3 regions of the Arthrobacter woluwensis genome follow, and region 2 is predicted to be linked to each of the others. Evidence: predicted binding sites of a transcription regulator. Region 2 holds the regulator's gene; each other region holds the start of a gene.
The links. The regulator HrcA, encoded in region 2, represses chaperone genes, less so after heat shock. The targets are predictions, from matches to a motif close to TTNGCACTCGNNNNNNNCGAGTGCNAA.

Region 1: the regulator HrcA is predicted to act here: its motif matches at 2,757-2,783, upstream of groES (co-chaperone GroES).
Region 3: the regulator HrcA is predicted to act here: its motif matches at 2,689-2,715, upstream of QFZ52_RS11225 (FmdB family zinc ribbon protein).

Annotation. Positions count from the first base shown of each region.
Region 1 is NZ_JAUSXR010000001.1:2,498,712-2,503,197, forward strand. It holds gene QFZ52_RS11365 (suppressor of fused domain protein) at 1-530, shown strand, start outside; gene groL (chaperonin GroEL) at 619-2,229, opposite strand; gene groES (co-chaperone GroES) at 2,334-2,630, opposite strand; gene QFZ52_RS11380 (hypothetical protein) at 2,854-3,240, opposite strand; gene QFZ52_RS11385 (class I SAM-dependent methyltransferase) at 3,322-4,486, shown strand, end outside.
Region 2 is NZ_JAUSXR010000001.1:1,515,374-1,519,859, forward strand. It holds gene hemW (radical SAM family heme chaperone HemW) at 1-316, shown strand, start outside; gene QFZ52_RS06745 (DUF4870 domain-containing protein) at 405-851, opposite strand; gene QFZ52_RS06750 (DUF3097 domain-containing protein) at 1,003-1,845, opposite strand; gene hrcA (heat-inducible transcriptional repressor HrcA) at 1,971-2,984, shown strand; gene dnaJ (molecular chaperone DnaJ) at 3,045-4,169, shown strand; gene QFZ52_RS06765 (16S rRNA (uracil(1498)-N(3))-methyltransferase) at 4,173-4,486, shown strand, end outside.
Region 3 is NZ_JAUSXR010000001.1:2,462,453-2,466,938, forward strand. It holds gene QFZ52_RS11205 (hypothetical protein) at 1-318, opposite strand, end outside; gene QFZ52_RS11210 (GNAT family N-acetyltransferase) at 420-1,034, opposite strand; gene galU (UTP--glucose-1-phosphate uridylyltransferase GalU) at 1,046-1,942, opposite strand; gene QFZ52_RS11220 (5-formyltetrahydrofolate cyclo-ligase) at 2,016-2,654, shown strand; gene QFZ52_RS11225 (FmdB family zinc ribbon protein) at 2,755-3,030, shown strand; gene cpaB (Flp pilus assembly protein CpaB) at 3,155-3,841, shown strand.

The sequences.
Region 1 (4,486 bases), 980 kb from region 2:
TCGATCCAGACGGGGCTGAGATGCCCTATCAGATCGCTCAGTTCACCGGCGGGTCTGACGAAGATTCTGTCGGCTATTCGACAATCGGCTTGAGCAGACACTCGTTGGCAACAACGTCGTCCGACCAGACGATCCGTCAAGAACTCTTGATGCTTGCCCCAAAGTCTATGCAGCCGGATCTTCCAGCTGGTTTTATTCACCAGGTTGCTTCGATGGTACTTACGACTCATCAAGCGCTGCTGCGAGGATCGGTGATAGGTCCGGCGGGGGCACTCGTACCAGGGTCAGAGCTGACCGCACTGTACGTCACCATGCCAAGCTACTTCCCTGTCGATTTCGCGACGTACCCCGGCGATGACGGCGACATTGCAATTGTCTGGCTGGTACCCATCACCTCCAACGAGGCAAACTTCGTGGCGAAGTACGGATGGGACCCCTTTGAAGACGCACTCGTTGAACAAGACCCTGATCTGGTCGACTTCCACCGGCCTGAAATGGAGCTATATCCGAGCGCCACACCCGGCCGCTGAGTCCGGCCGCCGGCGCCGAGCCTGCCCTGAAAACACGAAAGGCCCGGATCCATTGGGGGGATCCGGGCCTTTCCGTGTCAGAGACGGGTCAGTGCTGGTGACCTGCGTGCTCGTCCTCGTCGGAGGGCTTCTCGGCGACCAGGGTCTCCGTGGTCAGAACGAGCGCGGCGATGGAGGCCGCGTTGCGCAGAGCCGAACGGGTCACCTTGACCGGGTCAATGACGCCGGCCTCGATGAGGTTCTGGTACTCGCCGGTCTTGGCGTTGAAGCCGTGGTTGTTCTCCAGCTCGGAGACCTTGGAGACCACCACGAAGCCGTCGAATCCGGCGTTCTGGGCGATCCAGCGCAGCGGCTGGGCCAGAGCGCGGCGGACGATGCCCACCGCAGCGGCGGCGTCACCCTGCAGGGCGGCGACGGCCGGGCTCTCATCCAGCGCCTTGAGAGCGTGGATCAGAGCGGAACCACCGCCGGAGACGATGCCCTCTTCGAGAGCGGCACGCGTGGAGGACACGGCGTCCTCGATGCGGTGCTTCTTCTCCTTGAGCTCCACCTCGGTGGCGGCGCCGACCTTGATGACGCCGATGCCGCCGGCGAGCTTCGCCAGACGCTCCTGGAGCTTCTCACGGTCCCACTCGGAGTCCGTGCGCTCCAGCTCGGCACGCAGCTGAGCCACCCGCGAGGCGACGTCGTCGGCCGTGCCGGCGCCGTCAACGATCGTGGTGGAGTCCTTGGTGACCGTGATGCGACGGGCGGTGCCGAGCACCTCGAGGCCCACCTGGTCCAGGCTCAGGCCCAGCTCCGGGGAGATGACCTGGGCGCCGGTCAGGATCGCGATGTCCTGCAGCATGGCCTTGCGGCGATCGCCGAAGCCCGGAGCCTTGACGGCGACCACGTTCAGGGTGCCGCGCAGGCGGTTGACGATCAGCGTGGACAGAGCCTCGCCGTCGACGTCCTCAGCGATCACGAAGAGCGGCTTGTTGGCCTGCAGGGTCTTCTCCAGCAGGGGAAGCAGGTCCTGAAGGCTGGAGATCTTGCCCTGGTTGATCAGGATGAAGGCGTCCTCCAGGACGGCCTCCTGGCGATCCTGGTCTGTGATGAAGTACGGGGACAGGTAACCCTTGTCGAACTGCATGCCCTCGGTGAGGACCAGTTCGGTCTGGGTGGTGGAGGACTCTTCGATGGTGATGACACCATCCTTGCCGACCTTGCCGAAGGCCTCGGCGAGCAGCTCGCCGATCTCCTCGGACTGCGCGGAGATGGCGGCCACGTTCGCGACGTGGTTGCCCTCCACTTCGCGGGCGTTCTCCAGGAGGCGGTCGGCCACGGCTTCCACCGCGGTCTCGATGCCACGCTTGATCTCGCCCGGGGCTGCGCCGGCGGCCACGTTGCGGAGGCCTTCCTTGACGAGGGCCTGGGCCAGGACGGTGGCGGTGGTGGTGCCATCGCCGGCCACGTCGTTGGTCTTGGTGGCGACCTCCTTGGCGAGCTGTGCGCCAAGGTTCTCGTACGGGTCGTCCAGTTCGACTTCACGGGCGATGGTCACACCATCGTTCGTGATGGTGGGGGCGCCCCACTTCTTGTCCAGCACGACGTTGCGGCCGCGCGGGCCGAGGGTGACCTTGACCGTGTTGGCCAGCTTGTCGATACCGGCCTCGAGCGCGCGGCGTGCGGCGTCGTCGAACGCCAGTTGCTTTGCCATGAGTGTCCTTTCAAGAGCAGATCCCCGTCACCGACAGGGAGCACCGGCCAGGCCGGGCACCCGGTCATGGTGCGGGGATCTGCGCTACATGAGCTGTAGGGGCGTTACTTGACGATGATCGCCAGGACATCGCGGGAGGACAGCACGAGGTACTCCTCACCGCCGGCCTTGACCTCGGTGCCGCCGTACTTGGAGTACAGCACGACATCGCCCACGGCAACGTCGATCGGAACACGGTTGCCATTGTCGTCCACGCGGCCGGGGCCAACGGCCACGACTTCGCCTTCCTGCGGCTTCTCCTGAGCGGAGTCCGGGATGACCAGGCCGGAAGCGGTGGTCACTTCAGCGGCGAGCTGGCGGATGACAATACGATCCTCAAGAGGCTTGATGGAGACCGACACGATCTCTCCTTTGCATGAGATTTCTTACGTCTTCAGCCGCGGTGCCAACCGTCGTCGCGGTGCCGGCAGCAACCTTGGGCTTAGCACCCGAGGGGTACGAGTGCTAATAGCAACTGTAGGGATGCGTTAGCACTCGGTCAAGGCGAGTGCCAACTATTCGTCATCGGCGGAACACATCCGCCTCGACGTTCGGCGCTACGTTCGGCGCTACGCCGGGACACGGTCAGTCGAGGATGTCCTCGACGCCCAGGTCGCCCTGCTCCGGATCCTGGCCCTTGGGACGGTTGTCCCGGTTGAGATAGAGACCGACGGCGCCGAGCGCGGCGAACACGGCGGCGAGGATGAGGACCACCCAGGCCCCGGCACGTACCGGCGAGTAGATCTCCCGCAAACCCTTCGCTTCCTCGGTGGCGTCGGCGATGTTCTTGCCGTCCACGGAGTACACGGCGGCATTGAACGTGTCGAGGACCCACAGCACGCCCAGGACGGCGAAGGCCACCAGGAGCACCACGACACCCACGATCAGCAGGGCCCGCGAATACTCGCCGAGCAGGGCCACCAGCACCTTCCGGGAGCTCGAGGCGGATGATCTGGGCTGGTGGGCGCTCATACTGCCAGCCTACCGGCCATGGCTGGACGCCCGCTCCGCTCCCTGCTCTTCCGCCGTCGGCCCGCGCACTAGGCTGGAACCATGCCCACCCCCGACGGCCAGATCGCGCCCCTGCTCACTGCCGAGGCCTTCTCCCTGCTGAACTCACTGGAACCTTACTCCGAGAAGGACGCTCTGGCGCAGAACCTCCGGCTCCGTAAAGAGGGACATGATCCGGCCCTGGTCGCCGCCCTGCTGACCCAGAGCCGGCTGCGGGCGAAGGCCGAGGCGAAGTTCGGGCCGTTCGCGCAGGACATGCTCTTCACCCAGGCCGGGCTGGAACAGGCCACGCGGCTCAATGTCGCGGCCTTGCACGCCGAACGGTACCGCCGGGCCGGAGTGGCGCGCGTGATCGACCTCGGCTGCGGCCTCGGCTCCGACGCGCTGGCCCTGGCGTCCCTGGACCTCGACGTCACCGCCGTCGAGCGGGACGAGGAGACCGCCGCCTGCGCCGCCGTGAACCTGCGGTCCTTCCCGGAGGCGCGCGTGCTGCACACGGACGCCACCACGCTGGACCTGGCGGAGTACGACGGCGTGTGGCTGGATCCCGCGCGCCGGGAGGTCTCTACGTCCGGCTCGGCCAGGCTGTGGGACCCCGAAGCGTTCTCCCCTCCCCTGTCCTTCGTGGAGCGCCTCGCCGCGGAGGGGAAGGCCGTGGGCGTGAAGTTCGGCCCGGGCATGCCCCACGAATCGATCCCGGCGGGCTGCGAGGCCGAGTGGGTGTCCGTGGACGGCGACGTCACGGAGGTCACCCTCTGGTTCAACACCCTCGCGCGGGAGGGCGTCCGGCGCTCGGCGCTCCTGATGACACCCGCGGGCCGGGTGGAGCTCACCTCCGGGACGGAGTTCGGCGAGAGCCCGGAGGCGCAGACCGGCCCGGTGGAGGGCTTCCTCCACGAACCAGATGGGGCCGTCATCCGTGCCGGACTCGTCTCGGACCTGGCGGAACAGGTCGGGGCACACTTCCTCGATCCCCAGATCGCCTACCTTGCAAGTGAGCAGGCTCTTGCAACGCCGTTCGCTCGGAGCTACCGCATCCTCGAGACCATGCCGTACAACGTCAAGGCGCTCCGGAACTGGGTCAAGGCCCACGACGTGAGCAGCCTCGACATCAAGAAGCGCGGCACCGCCGTCACGCCCGAGGAACTCCGGAAGCTCCTCCTGCCGGGCAAGCCGCGCAAGGGCGGGAACCACGCCACGCTGGTCC
Region 2 (4,486 bases):
CGTCGGAGGGGTCCGCTGGTGGAACGTCAAACACCCACGCGCGTACGCACAGCGCCTGGGCGATGGCGTCTCACCTGCCGCGGGCAAGGAAGTGCTCGACGGCGGCACGCGCTACCTCGAGGACGTCCTCCTGCGCGTCCGGCTGGCTGAGGGCCTGCCCACCTCGGCGCTCCACGCCGAGGGGCGCACCGCCGTCGCGGGCCTGATCGCGGACGGACTGATCGACCCCCAGGCCGCCTTCAAGGGCACCGTGCGGCTGAGCCTGCGGGGCCGCCTCCTGGCCGACGCCGTCGTGCGCCGTCTGCTGCCGGACTGACCCGGCTCGATCAGCAGGGGCGTCCAGCACCCGAAGGCCTTCAGGGCATGAAAAAGGCGGAACCCCTTCGCGGGGTTCCGCCTTTCGGCTACTTGAGGAGCCGCAGGTTGTACTTGTAGCGGTACGGCTGGCCCCGGTTGACGTGGATGCCCGCGATCACGGAGAACACGGTGAGGGCGATCCAGATCAGGGCCGCGATGACCGCGAAGATCCCGCCGATCCAGGGGATGAGGCTCAGGATGTTCGCCACGACCGCCACCAATGTGGGCGGCAGGGTGAAGTTGAGGGCTTCCTTCGACTCCTGGGCCGTGAAGGGCCCGCGGTCCTTGAAGATCAGGTAGATCAGGAGCGAGGGGATGAAGCCGAGGATGCCGCCGAAATGGGCCAGCATGGCCCATTGTCGGTCCTCGCTGGAACTCAGGGGCTCCGGCACGGCGCTGGCGCCCGTGTACGGGTGCTCGCCGGGCGTCTGACCCGGGTTGTTCTGGCCTGGATTGCTCTGTGCGGGGTTGTTCTGGGCCGGGCCGCCGTTCATGCCGGACGCGGAGCGCGGCTGATCACCCGGGGAGGATGCTCCCTGGGGCTTCGGACCGGATGCGTCAGACACAGCACTTACTCCTGAGATAGTTCCGGATCACAGGCAGGGCCTGTGACGGCGTTTCCTACTCAGCATAGTGGCTGGGAGGTCAGGCCGTGAGGAAATCGATGACCTCCTCGACACGCCCCAGGAGGCTCGGTTCCAGGTCAGCGTAGCTTCGGACCGTGGAGAGCAGTTTCTGCCAGCCCAGGCCGATGTCCTCGGCCGTGGCATGAGGCCAGCCGAAGGCCTGAAGAATGCCGGTCTTCCAGTCCGTGCCACGGGGGATCTGTGGCCAGGCCGGGATGCCGAGCGTCTGGGGTTTGATGGCCTGCCACACGTCGACGTACGGATGGCCCACCACCAGGACGTTCCCACTGACGCCCGGCTTGCGCATCAGGGCGTCGACGATCCGCTGTTCTTTCGAACCGGGCACCAGGTGATCGACCAGGATGCCGAGCTTGCGGCCGGGGCCGGGAGCGAAGGCCGCCACAGCCGCTTCCAGATCGTCGATGCCGTGCAAAGGTTCGACGACGATGCCCTCCACCCTCAGGTCGTCGCCCCAGACGCGCTCGACGAGTTCGGCGTCGTGCTTGCCTTCCACCCAGATCCGGCTGGCGAGGGCCGTGCGGGCCTTCGTGTCGACGTGGAGCGACCCACTGGCGGTCCGGCGCGGTCCCTGCTGGGCCGGTGGGGCGGCCCGTGGCGGGACGACCTTGACCGCTTCGCCGTCCAGGAGGAATCCGAACCCGAGCTGGAAGGAACGCTCCTTGCCCCGGCGGTCCTCGAGGCTGAGGATGTGCATCCCGCCGGACTTCTCCACGCGCGTCACGGCGCCGACCCAGCCCGTCTGCACTTCTTCGAGGACCATGCCCCGCTCCACCGGCACTTCGCGCAGCTGCTTCTTGGCGGGTGCGCTGAGGTCCTGAGGTCCCCAGGAATGGATGGACATGAAGCCTCCTGCTGTTCTCCGCCTGGTGATGTCCCGGGTCCGGGGCAGGCATACTAGAATTAGCACTTAGAGAGGTAGAGTGCTAAGAGAAACGCCGAAGAGCAAGAGCATGTGGAGGTGGCCGAGTGAGTGATCCTCGTCGTCTCGAAGTCCTGCGCGCGATCGTGGAGGACTACGTCCACTACCGCGAGCCCGTGGGATCCAAGGTCCTGGTCGAGCGCCATCAGCTGGGCGTGTCCAGCGCGACCATCCGCAATGACATGGCGGCACTCGAGGAGGAGGGGCTGATCGCGGCCCCGCACACGAGCGCCGGCCGTATTCCCACGGACAAGGGATACCGGCTCTTCGTGGACCAGCTCGCCTCGGTCAAGCCGTTGTCCGCCGCAGAACGCCGCGCGATCCACTCGTTCCTGGACAGCGCCTCTGATCTCGATGACGTGCTGGAGCGTTCGGCCCGCCTGCTGTCCCAGCTGACCCGCCAGGTGGCCGTGGTGCAGTATCCCAAGGCCAGCCAGGCCCGGTTGCGGCACCTGGAGGTCGTCGCGCTCGGCGGTTCGCAGGTGCTGCTCGTGCTCATCACCGACACGGGATCGGTGGACCAGCGCGTGGTGGACCTCGGTCAGGTCCTGGCCGAGTCGGACGTCGCCGTGCTGAGGACGATGTTCCTGGCGGGGTGCGCGAACCAGCCGCTCGACACCCTCCGGGAGACCGTCCCGGTCCTGACCGCGACGGTGACGCCCGGCCTGCAGCAGCCGGCCGCCGTCCTCGCCGCGGCGCTGCTCTCCCTGCTCGATTCGAGCGCCGAAGACCGGATCGTCCTGGCGGGCACCGCGAATCTCGCCCGCGCGACGATGGACTTCCCGCTGAGCATCGGGCCGGTGCTGGAGGCTCTCGAGGAGCAGGTGGTCATGCTGCGGCTCCTGACCGAGATGCACCAGGATCAGCACGGCGTGGCCATCAGCATCGGGCGCGAGAACCCGTTCGACGAACTCGCGGGCACCTCGGTGGTGGCCACCGGCTATGGCAAGGGCTCCGCCTCGAAGGTGGGCGTCCTCGGCCCCACGCGCATGGACTACCCGTCCTCCATGGCGGCGGTGCGCGCCGTCGCACGCTATCTTTCACGGATTCTGGCGGGGTGACCTCACCGGTCGCCCGACGCCACAGCAAGTCACCCAACAGAGGAAGAGAAGTACACACACGTGAGCAGTCACTATGAAGTCCTCGGAGTCCCGCGCGACGCCAGCGGCGAGGAGATCAAGAAGGCCTACCGCAAGCTCGCGCGGACCCTCCACCCGGACGTCAACTCCGCGGATGACGCCGCCGAGCAGTTCAAGGCCGTGACGCACGCCTATGAGGTCCTCTCGGATCCCGAGAAGCGCAGGGTCTACGACACCACGGGCAATGAGAACGGCACCGACAACGGCTTCGGCGGGTACTCCGGCTCCGGCTTCGCCTTCCAGGACATCTTCGACACCTTCTTCGGTGGCGGCGGCGCGGCCGGCGGCCCGGCCTCCCGTGTGCGGCGAGGTCAGGACGCGCTGGTCGAGGTCCGGATCGATCTCAAGGACGCCGTGTTCGGCGTGGAGAAGACGCTCGAGCTGGAGACGGCCGTGGTGTGCGAGACCTGTGACGGGAGCTGCTGCCAGCCGGGCACGAGTCCGGAGCGCTGCGACATCTGCCACGGCGCCGGTCAGGTGCAGCGCCCCATGCGCTCCATCCTGGGCCAGGTCATGACGGCCGCCACGTGCCCCAGCTGCCAGGGTTTCGGCACCGTCATCAAGGATCCGTGCAATGAGTGCAACGGCCAGGGCCGGGTGCGTTCGCATCGTTCGCTGTCCATCAAGATCCCCGCGGGCGTGAGCACCGGGACCCGGATCCAGCTCTCCGGCCACGGTGAAGCCGGCATCGCCGGTGGCCCTTCGGGCGATCTGTACGTCCAGGTGAAGGTGAACCCGGACAAGACCTACACGCGCGACGGCGACGACCTGCACGCGGCTCTCAAGGTCCCCATGACCGCGGCCGCCCTCGGCACCGACGTCGAGCTGGAGACTTTCGACGGGCCGCAGTCGATCACCATCAAGCCCGGCACGCAGTCCGGCGAGGTGATCACCCTTCACGAGCTGGGCGTCACACACCTGCGCGGATACGGCCGTGGCGATCTGAAGGTCCGCATCCAGGTGGAGACCCCGACGAAGCTCGACGCCGAACAGGAAGAGCTCCTCCGCAAGCTCGCCGGTCTCCGCGAGGAGGAGTTCACCGAAGGCAGGCTCGCCAGCAGCGGCGGGATGTTCGCCAAGCTCCGCGACAAGTTCGGCAACCTCTGAGCCATGAGCAACCCGGTCTTCTTCGCCCCCGCCGGCTCTCTCGACCGGGTGGAACCCTCAGGCCTGGTGACCGTCGACGGCGCCGAGGCCCGGCATGCTGTGACGGTCAAGCGGCTCTCCCCGGGGGAGGGCGTGGATCTCGTCGACGAGCAGGGGACCCGTGTCATCGGTGAGGTCGAGTCGTCCGACTCCGGCGAGCTGGTGGTGCGCGCGCTGGAGATCGTGCGCGAGCCGTCGCCGTCGCCCCGGCTGATCCTCGTGCAGGCCCTCGCCAAGGGGGACCGGGACGAACAGGCTATCGAGAGCGCCACCGAGCT
Region 3 (4,486 bases), 950 kb from region 2:
AGCTGTCACCGGGACGGCGACCAGGGAGACGGCGCCGAGCAGCGCGAGCGATGCCCGTCCCTTCTTGATCCTGGGACGGCGGACAGGGTTCACCGAGAGATCTTGCTGGCCTGGATTCTCCATGGGCACGGTCTCTTCCTCCTCGCTGCCGTCCTGCACTGTCACCGTGGGCCCGATCCTTGCCACTGACAAGTGAGCGGGATGCTCCTCCCCCTCCACTTCCACGGTCCGGACCCGGACGCGGCGCTTCAGCAGGGATGGAGCGATCCCCAGGAGCCAGAACGCGACAGCAGCCACCAGGACCACTGAGCTGCTCATGGGGAAATCCACAGTCTTCACGTTAGGGGGTGGTCACCACCCGCCTGACCATTTGACCTAGTGTGTCGCCCAACTCGCCAGGAAATGACGGCGACGTGATCTCATCTGCTGGTGAGCCAGCGGTTCAGGACACCACCGGGTACCTCGTCGGCTGTCAAAGCGAAGCTGAGATGATCCGCCCATTCGCCGTTGATGTGGAGAAACGCCGGGCGCAGCCCTTCCGGCCGGAAGCCGAGCTTCTCCACCACCCGCAGACTCGGGGTGTTCTCCGGACGGATGTTGATCTCCATCCGGTGCAGGCCGAGTTCCTCGAAACAGAAGTCCGTCGCGAGAGCCACCGCGGTCGGCACGATGCCCCGGCCCGCGCGGTCCTGATCCACCCAGTAGCCGATGCTCGCCATCATGGCCGACCCCCACATGATGTTGGAGACGGTCAGCTGACCAACGATCGCGGGAGCCGCCAGGCCCGGCCGGCGCTCGGTGATCACGAAGGGCAGCGCACTGCCCTGACGCGCCTGCGTTCTGAGCGAGCTGACCATCTCCCGGTAGCTGGGCAGACGGCCGCCCGGATTCGGGTTGCTCGCCTCCCAGGGCTGCAGCCAGTCCCTGTTGCGCTGACGGACCGTCGTCCACTCGACACGGTCCTTCTGCCGGATGGGCCTGAGGACGATGTCACCGTGTTCCAGGGTGACGGGCCAGTACGGAACCTGACGCACCGGCGGCGGCGTCAGAGAGCGGAGGTGAACTCGCCGAGCCAGGTGCGGAGGTCAGGACCGAGGTCCTCACTTTCCGAAGCCAGCTGGATCACGGCCTTGAGGTAGCTCAGCTTGTCCCCGGTGTCATAGCGGCGGCCGCGGAAGATCACACCGTAGACGCCGTACCCTTCGCCGTCGCCGGCGGCGAGCGTCTGCAGGGCATCGGTCAGCTGGATCTCGCCGCCACGGCCGGGCTCGGTGTGAGCCAGGACGTCGAACACGGCGGGATGCAGCACGTAACGGCCGATCACGGCGAGGTTGGACGGGGCCTCCTCGACGGACGGTTTCTCGACCAGCTGGCTGACGCGGACGAAGTCCTCGCCCTCCACCGGGGAGATGTCGGCGCAGCCGTACGCGCTGATCTGGTCCGGTTCAACCTCGATGAGGGCGATCACGGAACCGCCGGTCTTCTGCTGCACCTTCATCATGGTGGACAGCAGTTCATCGCGGGCGTCGATCAGGTCGTCGCCGAGGAGCACGGCGAAAGGCTCCTGACCCACGTGCTGCTGGGCACGCAGCACCGCGTGGCCCAGGCCGAGGGGGTCGCCCTGCCGGAGGTAGTGGATGTCCGCGAGATTCGTGGACTCCTGGATGGCGGAGAGCTTGCGGGCGTCGCCCTTGGCCTCCAGCGTCGCTTCCAGGGACGGGACGCGGTCGAAGTGGTCCTCCAGGGCCCGCTTGCTGCGGCCCGTGATCATCAGAATGTCATCCAGGCCGACGCTGGACGCTTCTTCCACCACATATTGAATGGCCGGCTTATCCACCACCGGCAGCATTTCCTTGGGCATGGCCTTTGTGGCCGGCAGGAATCGGGTTCCCAGGCCTGCGGCCGGGATGACGGCTTTACGGATCTGCTTCTGTTCGGTCACAGGACTAATCTAGCCGATACAGTCACCAGTCCATCCTCCCGGGTTTTCCTGCGACAGAATGACGGTTTTATCCATGCCAGCAGCAAAAGCGGAATTCCGATCCGCGCAGCGCACCCGACGGCGTGCGGACGCCGCTCTCCGCACCGACGACGACGCCGCACGCCTGAGTGCGGCCTTCGCCGAGCAGGCCTCGGCCTGGCTCTCCACGGTGCTGCCCGCGGACTCGTCGTCCGCTCCCAGCGTGGCGTGCTACCTGAACGCCGCCGTCGAACCACCCACCGCCGCACTGCTCCACGCCCTCCACGACCGGGGGTGTACGGTCCTGGTCCCGGTCTGCCTTCCCGGGCACCTGATGGAGTGGGTCCGCTGGCATCCCGGCATCGAGGTCCGGCGCAGTGCCCTCGCCCCGGTCGACGAACCCGTGGGTCCAGGGCTTGGCTTTCAGGAGCTGTTCGCTGCGGACGGCCCTGGGCTCGACGTGATGCTTCTGCCCGCGACCGCCGTGGATGCAGCGGGTAACCGACTGGGGCAGGGCGGCGGTTACTACGATCGTTTCCTGGCGACGCTGGCGGACACCGGGCATGCCGTTCCGATGGCGGCACTGGTCTTCGAGCCGGAGCTGGTCCCGGAGGGCTCCTTCACCGTCGGCCCGCTCGACCGCCCCGTGGACGCCGCCGTGACGGAGCGCCAGTGGCGGGCGTTCGGGAAGTGAATCCACCGTCCGTGCGTTGACCTCTTTGATAGAATTGGCACTCGGAACCTGACAGTGCTAATCCGTATCCGTTCAGGACCCAGAGAACTGAGGAGAATCCGTGCCGACTTATGCGTATGCCTGCAAGGACTGCGGCCACGATTTCGAGATCGTCCAGTCATTCAGTGACAACTCCCTGACCACGTGCCCCGAGTGCGGCGGAACTCTGCGCAAGAAATTCAACAGCGTTGGCGTGGTCTTCAAGGGTTCCGGTTTCTACCGGACCGACTCCCGCGGTTCCTCCTCGCAGAGCACCGTCCCGGCCGCCTCCTCGGCGTCCTCCACGGCCTCCAGCTCCTCCGCCCCTGCGGCGGCGCCCGCCAGCAGCGGCAACTGACCGGCGCTCCCGGGCGCCTTCCACAGGGGAGACTCTCCCCTAACGGAACCCGGGAGCATCCCCGTCTGTCCACATAGAGGATTTCCCCACCGTCGGGAGCCCCTCCGCTCCCTAGCCTCGGTGTATGAGGAATCCACCGTCAGGCCCACGCCGCATCTCCGCCCCGCGTCGAGTCCGTTCCTGGGCCATCCGGCACCGCCGTTTTCTCGCGGCCGCCAGTCTCGCCGCCGCGGCAAGTCTCGCGGTGTACCAGCTCACTCCCGGGCCTGCCCAACGCACGTCGGTGGTGGCCGCCTCGGCTGATCTTCCGGCCGGGGCCACGCTGGAACGAACCCAGCTCACCACGGTGCAACTGCCACCCTCAGCGGTTCCCCCGGGCAGCTACCGGGACCCGACGGCCCTCCTGGGCCGTCGGTTGGCCACACCCCTGCGCCGGGGTCAGGCACTCAATGACACCTCGCTCACCGGGCCCGGACTCCTCGCAGGAACTCCGCCCGGCACCACTGCTGTGCCTCTCCGGATGGCCGATCCGTCGTCCTTGCGCATTCTGAGTCCGGGACAGCTCATCGACGTGGTCTTCAGCCCCGAGCCCGGCCCGGAGGCAGCACGGGATCCCGAGGACCAGGGCTCGCGGCTTCTGGCGCGCCGGGTCGCCGTTCTCTGGATCGGACAAGGGGAGAAAGGTTCCGGCTCATGGCTCGGAACCGAGGAATCACCGGGCCTGGTGGTGGTCGGAGCGACGCCGTCGCAGTCGAGGGCGCTTGCCGGAGTGCAGCGGCAGGGCCGTCTGTCCTTCGTGCTGGTCCGATGAGTTCGCAGACCATGAAACTGCGTGGAACATGCTTGGATCACACCCCCACGTGGAGCGCCGGCGCGCTGCGACCGTCAGTCCCAGTGGGGAGGCCGCTGTTCCTTCAGCCAGTCGTCCCGTTCGGGATTGCCCGTCGATCCGCCCCAGGCCGCGTCCAGGTCTTCGGCGGCCTTGTCGGGCAGGATCCCTTCCCGGGATGCCCTTCCGCCCCGAGGCCTTCGGAGTGGACACCCCCGGAGTGGAGGCCACCGGTGACGCCGCGGCAGTCTGCTGAGCGGTTCGCACGGAATCCGGCGTCGCGTCCCCTTCGGCCGGGTCTCCAGCGGATGGCCCACCAGTGGTCGTGCCTCCGGCGGTGGCTCCTCCGGGGGCCGGACGGCCAGGGGCTGGTGGGGACGGCTGCGCACGCGGAGCCTTCGCCGACGGCAGCACGATCGACTGGCCGACGGCCACGTCCAGCCGTGTCACCTGGACCGTGGCGCGACGGGATCCCCGCCGCTTCCGCCCTGTGCCTGACTCGTTCCGCCCTGGGTCTGACTCGCCGGCCGGGGCGGTCCGGGAAGCGGTCGCGGCAGCAGTGGAGTCCACGCTCTCTGTTCCTGTGCCGTCTCGTCCCGCGGGCCCCGATGGTGACGTGGAGTCTGC